DNA from 3 places in the Azospirillum sp. UENF 112521 genome. Region 2 is predicted to be linked to each of the others. Evidence: riboswitches for the same ligand, from Rfam matches in the RefSeq annotation. Region 2 holds a riboswitch; each other region holds the start of a gene.
The links. Region 2 has a riboswitch for thiamine pyrophosphate ahead of ACWPN8_RS08690 (ABC transporter ATP-binding protein). Riboswitches for the same ligand answer to the same signal wherever they lie in the genome.

Region 1: linked by a shared signal. The riboswitch ahead of thiO (glycine oxidase ThiO) and the one ahead of ACWPN8_RS08690 (ABC transporter ATP-binding protein) in region 2 are both predicted to bind thiamine pyrophosphate.
Region 3: linked by a shared signal. The riboswitch ahead of ACWPN8_RS20915 (ABC transporter substrate-binding protein) and the one ahead of ACWPN8_RS08690 (ABC transporter ATP-binding protein) in region 2 are both predicted to bind thiamine pyrophosphate.

The regions. Positions count from the first base shown of each region.
Region 1 is NZ_JBSNCI010000002.1:369,165-373,714, forward strand. Features, by position in the region: gene ACWPN8_RS03920 (methyl-accepting chemotaxis protein) at 1-1,616, opposite strand, end outside; TPP riboswitch at 1,897-1,996, shown strand; gene thiO (glycine oxidase ThiO) at 1,988-3,169, shown strand; gene thiS (sulfur carrier protein ThiS) at 3,166-3,387, shown strand; gene ACWPN8_RS03935 (thiazole synthase) at 3,500-4,300, shown strand; gene ACWPN8_RS03940 (PaaI family thioesterase) at 4,469-4,550, shown strand, end outside.
Region 2 is NZ_JBSNCI010000002.1:1,335,224-1,339,773, forward strand. Features, by position in the region: gene ACWPN8_RS08680 (ABC transporter substrate-binding protein) at 1-708, opposite strand, end outside; gene ACWPN8_RS08685 (ABC transporter permease) at 726-1,493, opposite strand; gene ACWPN8_RS08690 (ABC transporter ATP-binding protein) at 1,490-2,221, opposite strand; TPP riboswitch at 2,269-2,375, opposite strand; gene ACWPN8_RS08695 (acetoin utilization protein AcuC) at 2,611-3,738, shown strand; gene ACWPN8_RS08700 (hypothetical protein) at 3,921-4,544, shown strand; gene ACWPN8_RS08705 (hypothetical protein) at 4,541-4,550, shown strand, end outside.
Region 3 is NZ_JBSNCI010000004.1:52,994-57,543, forward strand. Features, by position in the region: gene ACWPN8_RS20910 (branched-chain amino acid ABC transporter permease) at 1-359, opposite strand, end outside; gene ACWPN8_RS20915 (ABC transporter substrate-binding protein) at 364-1,515, opposite strand; TPP riboswitch at 1,597-1,711, opposite strand; gene ACWPN8_RS20920 (DMT family transporter) at 1,745-2,659, opposite strand; gene ACWPN8_RS20925 ((2Fe-2S) ferredoxin domain-containing protein) at 2,791-3,123, opposite strand; gene ACWPN8_RS20930 (ABC transporter permease) at 3,303-4,448, shown strand; gene ACWPN8_RS20935 (ABC transporter permease) at 4,452-4,550, shown strand, end outside.

The sequences.
Region 1 (4,550 bases), 970 kb from region 2:
ACGGTGGACAGCTGGTTGAATTCGCGGACCAGCGCCTCCTTGCGGTCGGCGTGGCCGTCGAACAGGGTGGCGTGGCGGTTCAGCGTCGCCTCGATCGCCGACATCGAGCCGCCGATGCGCGCGGCATAGCTGGCGGTCTCCTGCACGCCGCCAGTCAGCGTCACCAGCGCGTCGAGATAGCTGTGCATCCGTTCGATCACGCTGTTGCGGATGCGGCTCAGCAGCTCCAGCCGGTTGTAGCGGGTGGCGATGAAATAGCTCTGGAACCGGGCGTAATGCACCGCGAACCGGTCGACCATGTCGTCGCTGAACGCGGCGCCGGGCGGCACCTCGAAGAACATCAGTGCGGACAGGGTCTGGTTGATGTTGATGCCCAGCAGCTCGCCGAAGGTGGAGAAGCCGGCGGCGGCCAGCCCGTCGAAGGCATGGACGCGCGACAGCTGGTCGGGGTTGTTCAGCCGGCGCAGGATGCAGTCGTTCAGGATGGCGCCGAGGGGACGCGGCTTGCCGCGCAGATAGGCCGAGAGGTCGTCCTCGGTCTGGCGGACGAAATCGGTCGCCTCCACCAGGCACAGCGAATCGCCGGGATTGACGTCGCAGTAGAAGGCGACCTCCCCCTTCTCGAAATCGAAGCCGGAGATGGAGCGGACGAACAGCTCCCCCTCCATCTCGATGGCAAAGGTGTTCTTGGCCAGCTTGCCCGGCAGCTCCTGCGGCTTGCAGCGCAGGGATTTGGCGAGCGCGTCGATGAAGCCGACGACCTCGAAGCCGTCGCGGTCGATCACGCTGCGCACGATGCGGCGCATCGGGTCGGCGTCGACCACGGCGAAGCGGGTCTGGGTCGGCCGGAAATTCTGCGACTTGAAGATGCCGTAGCGGATGCCGGGTGCCATCTTCAGGAAGACCGTCACCGCCGCGTTCTCCAGCACGCGCTGGCCGTCGAACAGATGGGTGTTGCGGAAGTCGAGCTTGCCGCCGGCCGAGCCGCCGATGAACAGGCAGGGGAAATGGCCGGAGCGGTAGACCGCCTCCATGAACCAGCTTTCGCTGGCCGACAGCCCGTCGATGAAGGTCAGCGCCACCGTGTCATGGCTGTCGACCGGGAAGGGGACGCGGATGCGGTCGAGTTCGCCGCGGATCGCCTCCACCCTGGCCGGCACGTCGCGGGTCGGCCGGCCGCCGCGCAGGTCGTCGCAATGCAGCGGGACCGACTGGATGCTGACCCCGGCGAGCAGGCGTGGGCTGAAGGATTGCAGCACCACGCTGTCCCAGCGGTCGCCGGCCTTGCGGTAGAGCGGCTGGCCCTCGGCCGCGCACAGCTCGCCCGCACTGGAGACCAGCACCAGCTGGGTCGCCGCCGGCAGGGCGGAGCGGACCGCCCGCGCGGTGGCGGCGAAATCGACATGCGGCGACACGAAGCCGACGACCAGCGCCGGTGCCCCGGCGGCGAAAGTCAGCCCCTCCAGCGCCGCGGCACCGATCCGCTCCGCCGGCAGGCACAGGCTGCGGATCGGCTGTTCCGCCGGTCCGGCGGCGTGCGCTGCCGCTTCGGGCCCGCCAGCCGGGGTGCCGGAAACGGGGGCGGTCGGAGAGTCCGAGCGGAAGAAAGACAGCATGCTGGCGAATCCTCGGTCGTCTTCGTTGTTCATTCCGCGCACCGGCGGTGCCCGTTTGCGGCTGTGAGTGCCCGGGTATGGCTCATTTTGCCGACAATCTAGCTGCCGATTGGTAGCGTTTCCTGTCGGGGGACTCCGTATCCGGCTGCGGCCTGTCGCCGCATCCATCGTCAGGTTCAGGCCGGGCTGAAGCTGTGGGCTGATACGGCGGCCTTGGGTGGCGAAGCCGGGCAACGGTCGATTCCGCTTGTGGGGCCAGCGGAAGATTGGCATAAGGCAATCCATAGGCCTGGGGTGCCGTGCGGTGGTCGCGCGGCTGAGAACACACCCATCGAACCTGTCTGGGTAATTCCAGCGAAGGGAGCCGCCGCATGATCCATGCGCCAGAATCACATTCTTTTTCCGTTTCTGAATCCGGACTCCGTCCCTCCATTGCCATCGTCGGCGCCGGCTGCATCGGCCTCGCCATCGCCTGGAGGCTGGCGTCGGCCGGCTGCCGGGTCGATGTCTTCGAGCGGGGGGAGGCCGGGCGCGGCGCCACCCATGCCGCCGGCGGGATGCTGGCCGCCTGCGTCGAAACCGAGCCGGGCGAGGAGGGGCTGCTGCCGCTGACCCGCGCGTCGCAGGCCCTGTGGCCGGACTTCGCCCGCGCTCTCGAGGCGGCGAGCGGCATGGCCGTCGATTTGCGCAGCGAGGGCACGATGGTCATCGCGCTGACCGCCGACGATGCCGCGAAGGTCCGCTTCCTGCACGGTTTCCAGCGCGATCTTGGATTGCCGGTGGAGTGGCTGAGCGGGGCCGAGGTGCGGCGGCGCGAACCCTTCCTGCAACCGGGTGTCGCCGGCGCCCTGTTCTGTGCCGGCGACCATCAGGTCGACAACCGCAAGGTCGCGGCCGCCCTGCGCCGCGCCGCCGTGGCTGCCGGCGCCCGCCTGCACGAGCAATGCGGCGAGGTGGCGCTGGCGGTGGAGGGCGGCCGCGCCGTGGGGGTGCGGGTTGCCGAAACGCTGCATCGGGCCGACCGGGTGGTGCTGGCCGCCGGGGCGTGGTCGGCCGGCGTGCCTGGGCTGCCGCCCGCCGCGAAGCCGCCGGTGCGTCCGGTGAAGGGGCAGATGGTCTGCCTGCGCATGGACCCCCGTCTGCCGCTGCTGCGCCATGTGGTGTGGACGCCCGGCACCTACCTGATCCCGCGGCTGGACGGCCGGCTGCTGATCGGCGCCACGACGGAGGAGCGCGGCTTCGACGACCGTCTGACCGCCGGCGGGCAGTTCGCCCTGCTGGAGGGGGCGTGGCGGGCGCTGCCGGGCATCGCCGAACTGCCCATCGAGGAAGCCTGGGCGGGTTTCCGTCCCGGCAGCCGCGACGATGCGCCGATCCTGGGCGAGAGCGGCATTCCCGGCCTGATCCACGCCACCGGCCACCACCGCAACGGCATCCTGCTGACCCCGGTGACCGCCGACGGCATCGCCCGCCTGGTGCTGACCGGCGAGACCGACCCGCTGCTGCGCCCCTTCGCCGCCGACCGCTTCGTTGCCGCGGGAGCCGCCGCATGAGCGCCGTTTCACGTGAAGCCATCCGCGTCAACGGCCGCGAAGAGCCGCTGTCCGCCGCCTCCGTCGCCGAGTTCCTGGCCGGGCGCGGCATCGCCGAGGGCGCGAAGGGCGTCGCGGTTGCCCTGAACGGCGCCGTGGTCCCACGGCGGCGCTGGCCCGAGACCCTGCTCCAGCCCGGCGACAGCCTGGAAATCGTCCGCCCGATCCAGGGCGGCTGACCCTGAATTTCCCTCTCCCGCGACCAGCCCGGGAAGGATCCCCTCTCCCCCGGGGAGAGGGGGGTATCCCCGGACCGCTTGCGCGGGAGGGCCTTATCAAAAGGCTCCCCCCATGTCCCAACCCGACACCCTCACCATCGCCGGGCGTTGCCTCGGCTCACGGCTGTTCCTCGGCACCGCCGGCTATCCGAACCAGCAGGTGATGCTCGACGCGCTGGCGGCCAGCGGCAGCGAACTGGTCACGCTGGCGATCCGCCGCATCAGCCTGGACGGCTATTCGGAAAGCCTCGTCGACGTGCTGGCCCGCGCCACCGCCGGGCGGCCGACCGGGCCGGTCGGGCTGCTGCCCAACACCGCCGGCTGCATGACCGCCAAGGAAGCCGTGCTGACCGCCCAGCTGTCGCGCGAGGCCCTGGACACCCCCTGGATCAAGCTCGAGGTCATCGGCGACCGCGACCTGCTCTATCCCGACGTGGAGGAACTGCTGCGTGCGACCGAGGAGCTGGTGAATGACGGCTTCGTCGTGCTGCCCTACTGCAACGACGACCCCGTCACCTGCCGCAAGCTGGCCGACCTGGGGGCCGCGGCGGTGATGCCGTTGGGGGCCTTCATCGGGTCCGGCATGGGCATCCGCAACCCGCACGCCATCGAGACGATCTGCGCCCGCAGCCCGGTGCCGGTGGTGCTGGACGCCGGCATCGGCACCGCGTCCGACGCGGCGCTGGCGATGGAGCTCGGCTGCGCCGCCGTCCTGCTGAACACCGCGGTGTCGAAGGCGCGCGATCCGGTGCGGATGGCGGCGGCGATGCGCGACGCGGTCAATGCCGGCCGCGCCGCCCATCTGGCCGGCCGCATGCCGATGCGCGCCCATGCCGAACCGTCCAGCCCGCAGATGGGCCTGATCGGCGGCTGACGGCGGTCGGTCATAGGCCGCCGGGGCGGCCAGGGTGGGCAAGGTGGTGGGCAAGGTGACGCGCACTCCGTTCGGCCGCTTGATCCTGCGGGGCGGCTGACGCAGGCTGTGGCGCACCGCCTCCCTTGGCACTCCCCCCTTGGCACCCCTCTGCCGGAGACCCTTGCCTTGCCCGCCACCTTTGAACCCCGCACTCCCGATTGGAAGGCGCGCTGTTTCGCGTCCTTTGAACAGCAGCCGATCTGCAAGA
Region 2 (4,550 bases):
CGCCCGCTCCACCGCCGCCAGGAAGCGCTTGAAGCGGGGATCGTTCGCCTTGTCCTTGCGGGCGACCAGAATCAGCTCGTCATAGGGCGGAACGCCCTCTTCCTCGGGATAGAAGGCACGGCCAGGGTGTTTCTCGATCTCCATCTGGTTCAGTTCAAAGTTGCGGAAAGCACCGACCACCGCATCGACCTGGCCCGACAGCAGCGACGGCGACAGGGAGAAGTTGACGTTCACCAGCTCGACATCCTTCAGGCTCAGCCCCTGCTTCTCCAGCATGGCGCCCAGCAGAGCGTCCTCGAAACCGGCGATGGAGTAGCCGACCTTGCGGCCCTTCAGATCCTTCAGCGTCTTCACCGGCCCGTCGCGCAGCACGACGACGGAGTTCAGCGGCGTGGACACCAGCGTGCCGATGCGGACCAGGGGCAGTTCCTCGGCCACCTGCAGGATCAGCTGCGGCTGGTAGGAGACGGCGATGTCGGTCCCGCCGGCGGCCACCAGCTTCGGCGGGTCGTTGGGATCGGCCGGGGCGGTCAAGGTGACCTCGAGACCGGCATCCTTGAAGAAGCCCTTCTCCTGCGCCACCACCAGCGGGGCGTGGTCCGGGTTGACGAACCAGTCCAGCATCACGGACAGCTTGTCCTGGGCCAGCGCGGGAAGCGAGGTCATCAGGCCGGCGGCGATCAGGCCGGCGGTGAAAAGATGCTTCATCGAGTGTCTCTCCCCCTTCAAGGGTTGGCGTCTTCGGCAGGTTGGGTATCGGGTTGCCAGGGCAGGGCACGGCGGGCGAGCGCATCGACGGCGGCATAAAGCGAGACGGCGAAAAGTCCCAGCACCAGCACGGCGGCGAACAGAAGGTCGATCTGCATGCGGGCATTGGCGTGCAGCATCAGGTAGCCGAGACCGGAGGACGACCCCACCCATTCGCCGATCACCGCCCCGATGGGCGCCACCGCGGCGGCGACCCGCACGCCGGACCAGAAGGCGGGCAGGGCGGCCGGCAGGCGGATGCTCCACAGGATCGCGGCGGGCGAGGCGCCCATGGTGCGGGCAAGGTCGAGCCAGCCGGGATCGGTGCGCCGCAGCCCGTCGAACAGCGCGGTCGTCACCGGGAAATAGATGACCAGCACCGCCATGGCGATCTTGGACGCCATGCCGTAGCCGAGCCACAGCACCAGCAGCGGCGCCAGTGCGAAGACCGGGATGGCCTGACTGACCAGAAGCAGCGGCATCAGCCAGCGCCGCGCCGTGCGGAACCGCGCGAGCAGCAAAGCGCTAACCCCGCCCAGCACGACGCCGGCCACGAGCCCGATCAGAATCTCGGCCAGCGTGGTCAGGCCATGGGTCAACAGCAGGGGAGCCTGCCGCTGCATGGCGTCCGCCACCGCCAGCGGACCGGGCAGCAGGTAGCGCGGCAGCCCGGTGGCCCAGACCAGCGCCTGCCAGCCGGCGACCAGCACCAGCAGGGTGATCGCGCCGCGCAGCAGCGCCTTCATTCCGCCAGCCTCCGCAACAGTTCGGCCTGATGCGCCAGCAGGTCCTGATCGTCGACGCGGCGCGGCACCGGGCCGGAGGGCTCCAGCGCCGGTCCCATGATGGCCGGCCGGCCGGTCATCACATGCAGTCGGTCGCCGATGCGCAGCGCCTCCAGCGGGTCGTGGGTGACCATCAGGACGGTGCGGCCGGCCAGCGTCTCCGCCGCGGTTTCCTGCAAACGCAGCCGGGTGATGGCGTCGAGCGCGGAGAAGGGCTCGTCCATCAGGACCAGCGGTCTGTCCTCCATCAGGGTGCGGGCCAGCGCCACGCGCTGCTTCTGCCCGCCGGACAGGGCGGCCGGACGGTCGCGCTCGCGCCCCGCCAAACCGACGCGGTCCAGCAGCGCACGGGCCTGCTCCACCCGTGCCGGGTCGGGACGGCGATGGCGCAGCCGGTCGCCCAGCAGGACATTGTCGAGCACGGTCAGCCAGGGCAGCAGCAGGTCCTGCTGCGCCATGTAGGCGATCCGGCCGGCCAGCGGCTGCCAGTCGCCGGTGACCACCTCGGTCGGCGGCTCCGGCTCGGCCAAGCCGGCGAGGATGCGCAGGAGCGTGGTCTTGCCGACGCCGCTCGGCCCCAGCAGGCAGGTGGTCCGCCCGGCCGGCAGCTCCAGCGTCAGCTCGGAGAACAGCAGTGTGCCGCCATAGGTCAGCCGCGCGCGCGAGATGGTCACCGAAAGCGGCGTCATCGCAGGCACGCGGGCATGCATCGTGGACTGGCGGAGATGGAGAGGGTGCGGTCCCGCATCACTGATCCCTACGCCGGCATGAACCGGATCAGGTTCCAGGGGTCGTCCCGCAACAGGACCTCTCAGCCGCCCATCGGCTCCCCCCAGTGAAGGCGGCGACTATAGGCGCGGACGATCCGTGACCGCAAGCATTGCCGGATGCAGCTTCCGGGATGCGGAAGCGGGCTGCTTGACCGCACCGCCGCAGCGCCTAGTTTCTGACGGGCATCTAAGCAGGTTTTCCGAACTCCGCCCACAGGCGGGCGGGCTCGGGAAACCTGCAAAACCATAAAGTCCGCAGGTTTCTCCAGGCCGGGCCTGTTGCCCGATCTGGAGAAACCTGATTAGGAGTGCCCGTCCTGACCACGCCCTTCCGCACACCGTTGTTCATCGGCGGGGAAATCTACCGCGGCTCGACCTATGGGCCGAAGCATCCGCTGGCGATTCCGCGCGTGTCGACCGCCATCGACCTCAGCCGCGCCATGGGCTGGCTGCCGGACGAGGTCTATCTCGACACCCATGTGGCGAGCGAACGCGAACTGGCGCGCTTCCACACATCCGACTACATCGCCGCGCTGAAGAGGGCGGAGGCCGAGCAGCGGGTCGACGAGGCGACCGCCGCCCGCCACAATCTCGGCAAGCTGGAGAATCCCATTTTCGCCGAGATGTACCGGCGGCCGGCCCACAGCAGCGGATCGGCGTTGCAGGCGGCCAGGATTCTCGGCGACCGGCCCGCCGGTCTGGTCTATGCGCCGGCCGCCGGGACGCATCATGCGCGGCGGGACCGGGCAAGCGGCTTTTGCTATTTCAACGCGCCGGTACTGGGCATTCTGGAATTGCTGGACCATGGGCTGGAGCGGGTCCTCTATGTCGATCTCGACGCCCATCATGGCGATGGGGTGGAGGAAGCCTTCGCCGACGACGACCGGGTGCTGACCGTGTCCATCCACGAGGACGGACGTTGGCCCTACACCGGCAAGGTGGAGGACCGCGCCGGCGGCATGGCTCGCAACCTGCCGGTCCCGCCGGGCTTCAACGACAGCGAGATGGAGCATGTGATGGAGGCGGCGGTCCTGCCTCTCGCCCGTGCCTTCCGACCGCAGGCGATGGTGATCCAGACCGGCGCCGATGCCTTGGCCGAGGATCCGTTGAGCCGGCTGGAGCTGTCCAACCTTGCCCTGTGGGACGCCGTCGCGGCGCTGCTTCCCCTGGCGCCGCGGGTGCTGGTGGTCGGAGGAGGCGGCTATAACCCGTGGTCGGTCGGGCGTTGCTGGGCCGGGATCTGGGCGGTGATGAACGACATCGATCCCGCCGTGCGTCCGACCGCGGAGGCGGAGGCGGTGCTGCGCGCCCTGACCTGGAACCGTGCCGCCGGCCGCAACCCGCCGGAACATTGGTTCACCACGCTGGGCGACGAACGGCGTCCCGGTCCGGTGCGGGATGCTGTGAAGCGGGTGGTGGAGATTGCAATGTCCTGAAGGGTGGAGGTGTCCTGCCCCGCAGCCGACCAACTCATTCCGACGAAATTCGAACCAACCTGTGACGATTCGTTGACGGGGTCGGATTGTTCGTTGATTCTTACTTCTGCTGCGCCGGTGCAGCTTCCGCATCGGGTGATGCGGGCTTCGGCGGGATTTGCGGTAGGAGAACGGGCGGGCGGATGTCGAACACCACGCTGTTCCTGATCGCCATCGTCATCATCATGCTGGCTGCCGTCCCGGTCGCCATGATGCTGAAGGATTTCCTGCCGAACATCATGGAAAAGAGCAACGGCCTGGACCAGATCGAGAACCGCATCTACGTCCTTCATGCCGAGGCGCAGGAGCTTCAAAACCGGGTGAACCATCTGGTCCAGCGTCGGAACAGCCAGTCTTCCGACCGCAACCGGCTGGAAAGCGATATCCGCAAGGCGGAAAAACAGGTTCGGGACCTGTCGGACCAGCCGCCGATGTTCGTGCATGAGGTCGGCGACCCGCAGGCCGGACTGATGAAATTCGTCGCGACGGTGACGCAGGAAAAGGCATCGGCCGCTGCCCGCGCCGCCGGCGAGCGGGCGCAGGTCAACCCCATCTGGCGCTGCACGAACGTGGCCGAGGTCTGGGCGTCGAGCTTCGACGAGGCCAAGCAGATGTGCGACGTGGCCTTTCCGTTCAAAATGGGTTTCCAGAAGACGTTCATGCGCGGCGATGCGCGGGCCGGTGGGATGGCCGGAGGCAGGGCCGCCGGCAAGGGGGTGCCGACGCCGCCCGCAACCGCCCGGGCGAAGGCGGGTGCCGCCACATGATGATCA
Region 3 (4,550 bases), on a different contig from region 2:
GCGGCGCGCGGCTCCGGCCCGAACAGGATGGCGGCTCCGTTCTGCAGGATGATGCCGACCGCGATGGTGCTGATGAAGACCGAGACCGGCGGCCGGCGGCGCAGCGGCAGATAGGCCGCCAGCGCCAGCAGCAGCCCCAGCGCCGCCATCAGCACCAGAACGACCGGCAGCAGGACGATGCCCGGCAGCGGGATCAGCGGCGCCGCCGCCACCGCCAGCAGCCCGCCGGCCATCACCAGATCGCCCTGGGCGAAATTCACCGCCGAGGTGGCGTTCAGCACCAGAACGAAGCCCAGCGCCACCAGGGCGTAGGCCGCCCCCAGCGCCACCCCGTTGACCAGCAGTTGAAGCGCCGCCATCCGTTCACTTCGCCGCAAGCGTCGGGTCGTCGTACCGCTTCGCCAGCACCGGCACCCGGCTGGCCCCGTCATAGCAGACGATGACGGCGGAATGGGCCATGTTGCCCTTGCCGTCGGACTTGTAAGTCATGGCGAGACCCTGGAACGTCTCGGCGGACAGCGCCTTGCGGATGGCGTCCGGCGACCGGGCGCCGGCCTTCACCGCCTCCAGCACCATGGTCATGCCGTCATACTGGCCGAGCGCGAAAGCGTCCGGCTCTTTGCCAAAGGCGGCACGGTAGGCGTCGGTGAAGGCCTTGACCTCCGGCGTGCCGCCGGAAATCGGCGAGGCCGCGGTCTCTGCACAGACGCCCTTGAGTTCCGCCGGTTCCAGCAGGGCCGCGGTGCTCGGCTGGTGCATGGCGGAGCCGGCGACGATGGGCAGGGTCACGCCGCTGGACGCCGCCTGCCGCAGCAGCAGCGCGGTCGGTCCGGAATGCAGGTGCAGGACCAGCACGTCCGGTTTGGCGGCGAGCGCCTTGGTCAGCACCGGCAGCAGATCCTTGGCCGCCGGATCCACCCCCTCCTCGAAGACGGGCGTGACGCCCAGCGCCTTGAAGGCGGCGTCGAGATGGGCCTTGCCGCTCTGGCCGTAGGCGGTGGTCTGGTAGATGACGGCCGGCTGCCGCTTGCCCAGCTCCTCCACCACATAACGGGCATGGGCGGCCTTGGTGACCGCGTCGCCGGGGAAGAAGCGGAAGACCCAGGGATTGCCCTGCTCGGTGATCGAGGCGGTGCCCGACACGGTGACCAGAGGCAGCTTCAGCTCGCCCGCCAGCGGCAGCATCGCCAGCATCTGGGTGCCGAGCATGCTGGCGGCGACCGCCCCGACCGTGCCGCGGCCGGCCGCGCGTTCCAGCGCCGTCACCGCCGCCTCGGGCGAGGTGCCGGTATCGACGACCTCCGAGGCGATGGCGATTCCGGCCGGCGTCTGCTTCAGCGCTAGGACGGCGCCATTGCGCTGGCTGGTGCCCTCCAGCGACAGGAAGCCGGTCAGCGGCACCAGCACCGGGAAGGACAGCGTGTCGTCGGCACGGGCAGCGGACGACAGGCAGACGGACGACAGGCAGGAGGATGCGGCCAGCAGGCCGATCAGGAGGGGAAGCGCGCGCCGCATGACCGATACTCCTCAACACGCGCCGGCGGTTGGGGCGACGCGGAGGAGACGGGGCGCTTCGCAGCAGCTTTCAGCGGGTCCGTCGGGTTCCGGTCGGCTCCCTTCGCCGGCATGACCCGGATCAGGTTCGATGGGTGTTGTCTCAGCCCCTGCGATTGCCGAACCGGCATCCGCACGGGCACCCCAGCCGTGAACAGGCGGCGAGAGTGTCGCCGCCGGCCCCGTCCTGTCAAGAACCCAACCGGCGGCGCGCCACTATGGTTTCACGATGCAGGATGTAGAGCCCGCTGCCGATGATGACCATGGCGCCGGCCAGGACCGGCACGGTCGGCAGGTCGCCGAACGCCAGCCAGCCGAACAGGCTGGCCCAGACCATGCCGGTATATTCGAAGGGCGCCACCACCGCCGGCGGCGCGCGGCGGAAGGCCTGGGTCAGCAGCACCTGCGCCCCGGCGCCGATGGCCCCGACCAGCGCCATCAACCCCAGCGCGAAGGCGGTCGGCGCCGTCCAGACCGGCACGGCCAGAGCCCCGCTGACCACTGTCGTCGTCAGCAGCAGGTAGAGCACGATGGAGGCACTGGTTTCCGTCCGCGACAGGCCGCGCACGGCCAGGGCCGCCAGCGCATAGAACAGGGCGGCGCACAGCCCGACCAGCACCGGCACCAGCGGCGCCCCGGCCGACGGCTGCGCCATCACCACCACGCCGCCGAACCCGACAACCACGGCGGCCCAGCGGCGCCAGCCCACCGGTTCGCCCAGCAGCGGCGCCGACAGTGCAGTGATGAACAGCGGACCGGCGAAGCTCAGCACATAGACGTCGGCCAGCGGCAATTCGCGGAAGGCATAGAAGAAGCATCCCATGGAGATCAGCCCGGCGAAGGCGCGCCAGACATGCCCCAGGGGCCGCCGCGTCCGCATCGCCGCGATCCCGCCGCCGCAGGTCAGGGTGTAGCCGCCCACCAGCAGGAAGGCGACCAGCGAGCGCACGAACATCAGCTGCGGCACCGGGTAATCGGCGGTCAGGAACTTGATCAGCGTGTCCATCGCCGCGAACAGCAGGATCGCGCCCAGGAAGCAGCCGACGGCATAGGGAACCGAATCGGCCTCGGCAGGCAGCAGGTCGGCGGTTTCGGCGTCGGTCATGAAATCGGTTCGGAACGGCAATGGCGGGAGATGCCCACATTATGGGCAAATGCGCCTGTGTCCCAATGCCGCAACCGCAGGTCTGGTAGGCGCCGGCACTTTCAGGGAGTGGCGTGAAGCGCCCGCTCGCCTCACCGCGTCAGAACCATCACCAGCCGCTCGACCGGCTTATCCTTCACCAGATGCGAGTTGACGATCTCGTCGATGTCCTCAGGGGTTTCCGGCCGGTACCAGATGCCTTCCGGATACACCACCATCAGCGGCCCGGCGGAGCAAAAGCCGAGGCAGCCGGTCATCGCCATGCCGACGTCGGCCAGCCCCTTGCCCTGGATTTTCTGATCCAGCCGCTGCCACAGCGGATGCGCGCCCTTGGCGGCGCAGCTGCCGCGCGGATGGCCGGGCGGGCGCTGCTGGGCGCAGCAGAAGACGTGGTGGCGGAAGGTCTGCGGAATGTCGAGCGGCATCGGTCATGCTCCATAGCCATAAAAATTTTATGGGTAAGAAGCATGCCAGAATGCTGCGTTGCGGCAAGACTTTTGTGACGCTTCCAAGTCCCGGTGCCCATTGGCTTTCTCACATCACGAAACGCTTGGTCGGCAGAGCATTGGCGGTTAAGAATCCCCGGCAAGGGGCAATCCAGGAGATGCCGGTGCTGCTGAGCGGATCGGGGAAGGGCCAGCCGGGCGCGGTGCCGGGCTGGGTCGGGTATGCGCTGCTGCCGGTTCTCAACCTCGTCGCCGCCTTCGTGCTGTCGGGGCTGGTGATCCTGGTGATCGGCGAGAACCCGGTGGACGTGCTGTCGCTGCTGGTGTCGGAGGCCCTGGGATATCCCGAGGCCATCGGCTACACCCTCTATTACACCACCGACTACATCTTCACCGGACTGGCGGTCGCCATCGCCTTCCATTGCGGGCTGTTCAACATCGGCGGCGAGGGGCAGGCCTATCTGGGTGGGCTCGGCGCCGGGCTGGTGGCGCTGGCGCTGACCGGCTGGCCCTGGCCGGTGGTGGCCGTGCTGGCGGTGCTGGCTTCGGCCCTGTTCGGCGCCGCCTGGGCCTTCATCCCGGCGTGGCTCCAGGCCAAGCGCGGCAGCCACATCGTCATCACGACGATCATGTTCAACTTCATCGCCGCGTCGATCATGACCTGGCTGCTGGTGGACGTGCTGATCCGCCCCGGCAGCCAGTCGCCGGAAACCCGCGAGTTCGACCCCGGCGTCTGGCTGCCGTCGATGGACCGGGCGCTCGGCTGGTTCGGCATCGCGATTCCCGCCTCGCCGCTGAACCTGTCCTTCCTCTGGGCGCTGGCCTGCTGTCTGCTGTTCCACATCTTCCTGCGCCGGACCCGCTGGGGGTACGAGCTGCGGACGGTGGGCCGGAACGAACGGGCGGCGGTCTATGCCGGCATCTCGCCGGCGCGCAACATCGTCATCGCCATGCTGATCTCCGGCGCGCTCGCCGGCTTCGTCGGCGTGAACGAGATCCTGGGCGTGCAGCACCGGGTGATCCTGAACTTCACCGGCGGCGTCGGCTTTGTCGGCATCGCCGTGGCGCTGATGGGGCGCAACCATCCGGTCGGGATCATTCTGGCGGCCCTGCTGTTCGGGGTTCTGGCGCAGGGCGGCGGCCAGCTGTCCTTTGAATACCCCACGATCAACCGCGAGCTGGTGATGGTCATCCAGGGTCTGGTCATCCTGTTCGCCGGTGCGATGGAGAACCTGTTCAAGCCGCAGGTGGAGGCGCTGTTCCGCCGCCGCGGCACCGCCGCCGCCGAAACGGGGAGGAGCTGAGCGATGGAAGACGCGCTGCTTCTGGCGCTGCAGCTTCTGGGCGCCACCATCCGCGTGGCGACCCCGCTGGTGCTGGCCGCCTTCGCCGGCATGTATTGCGAG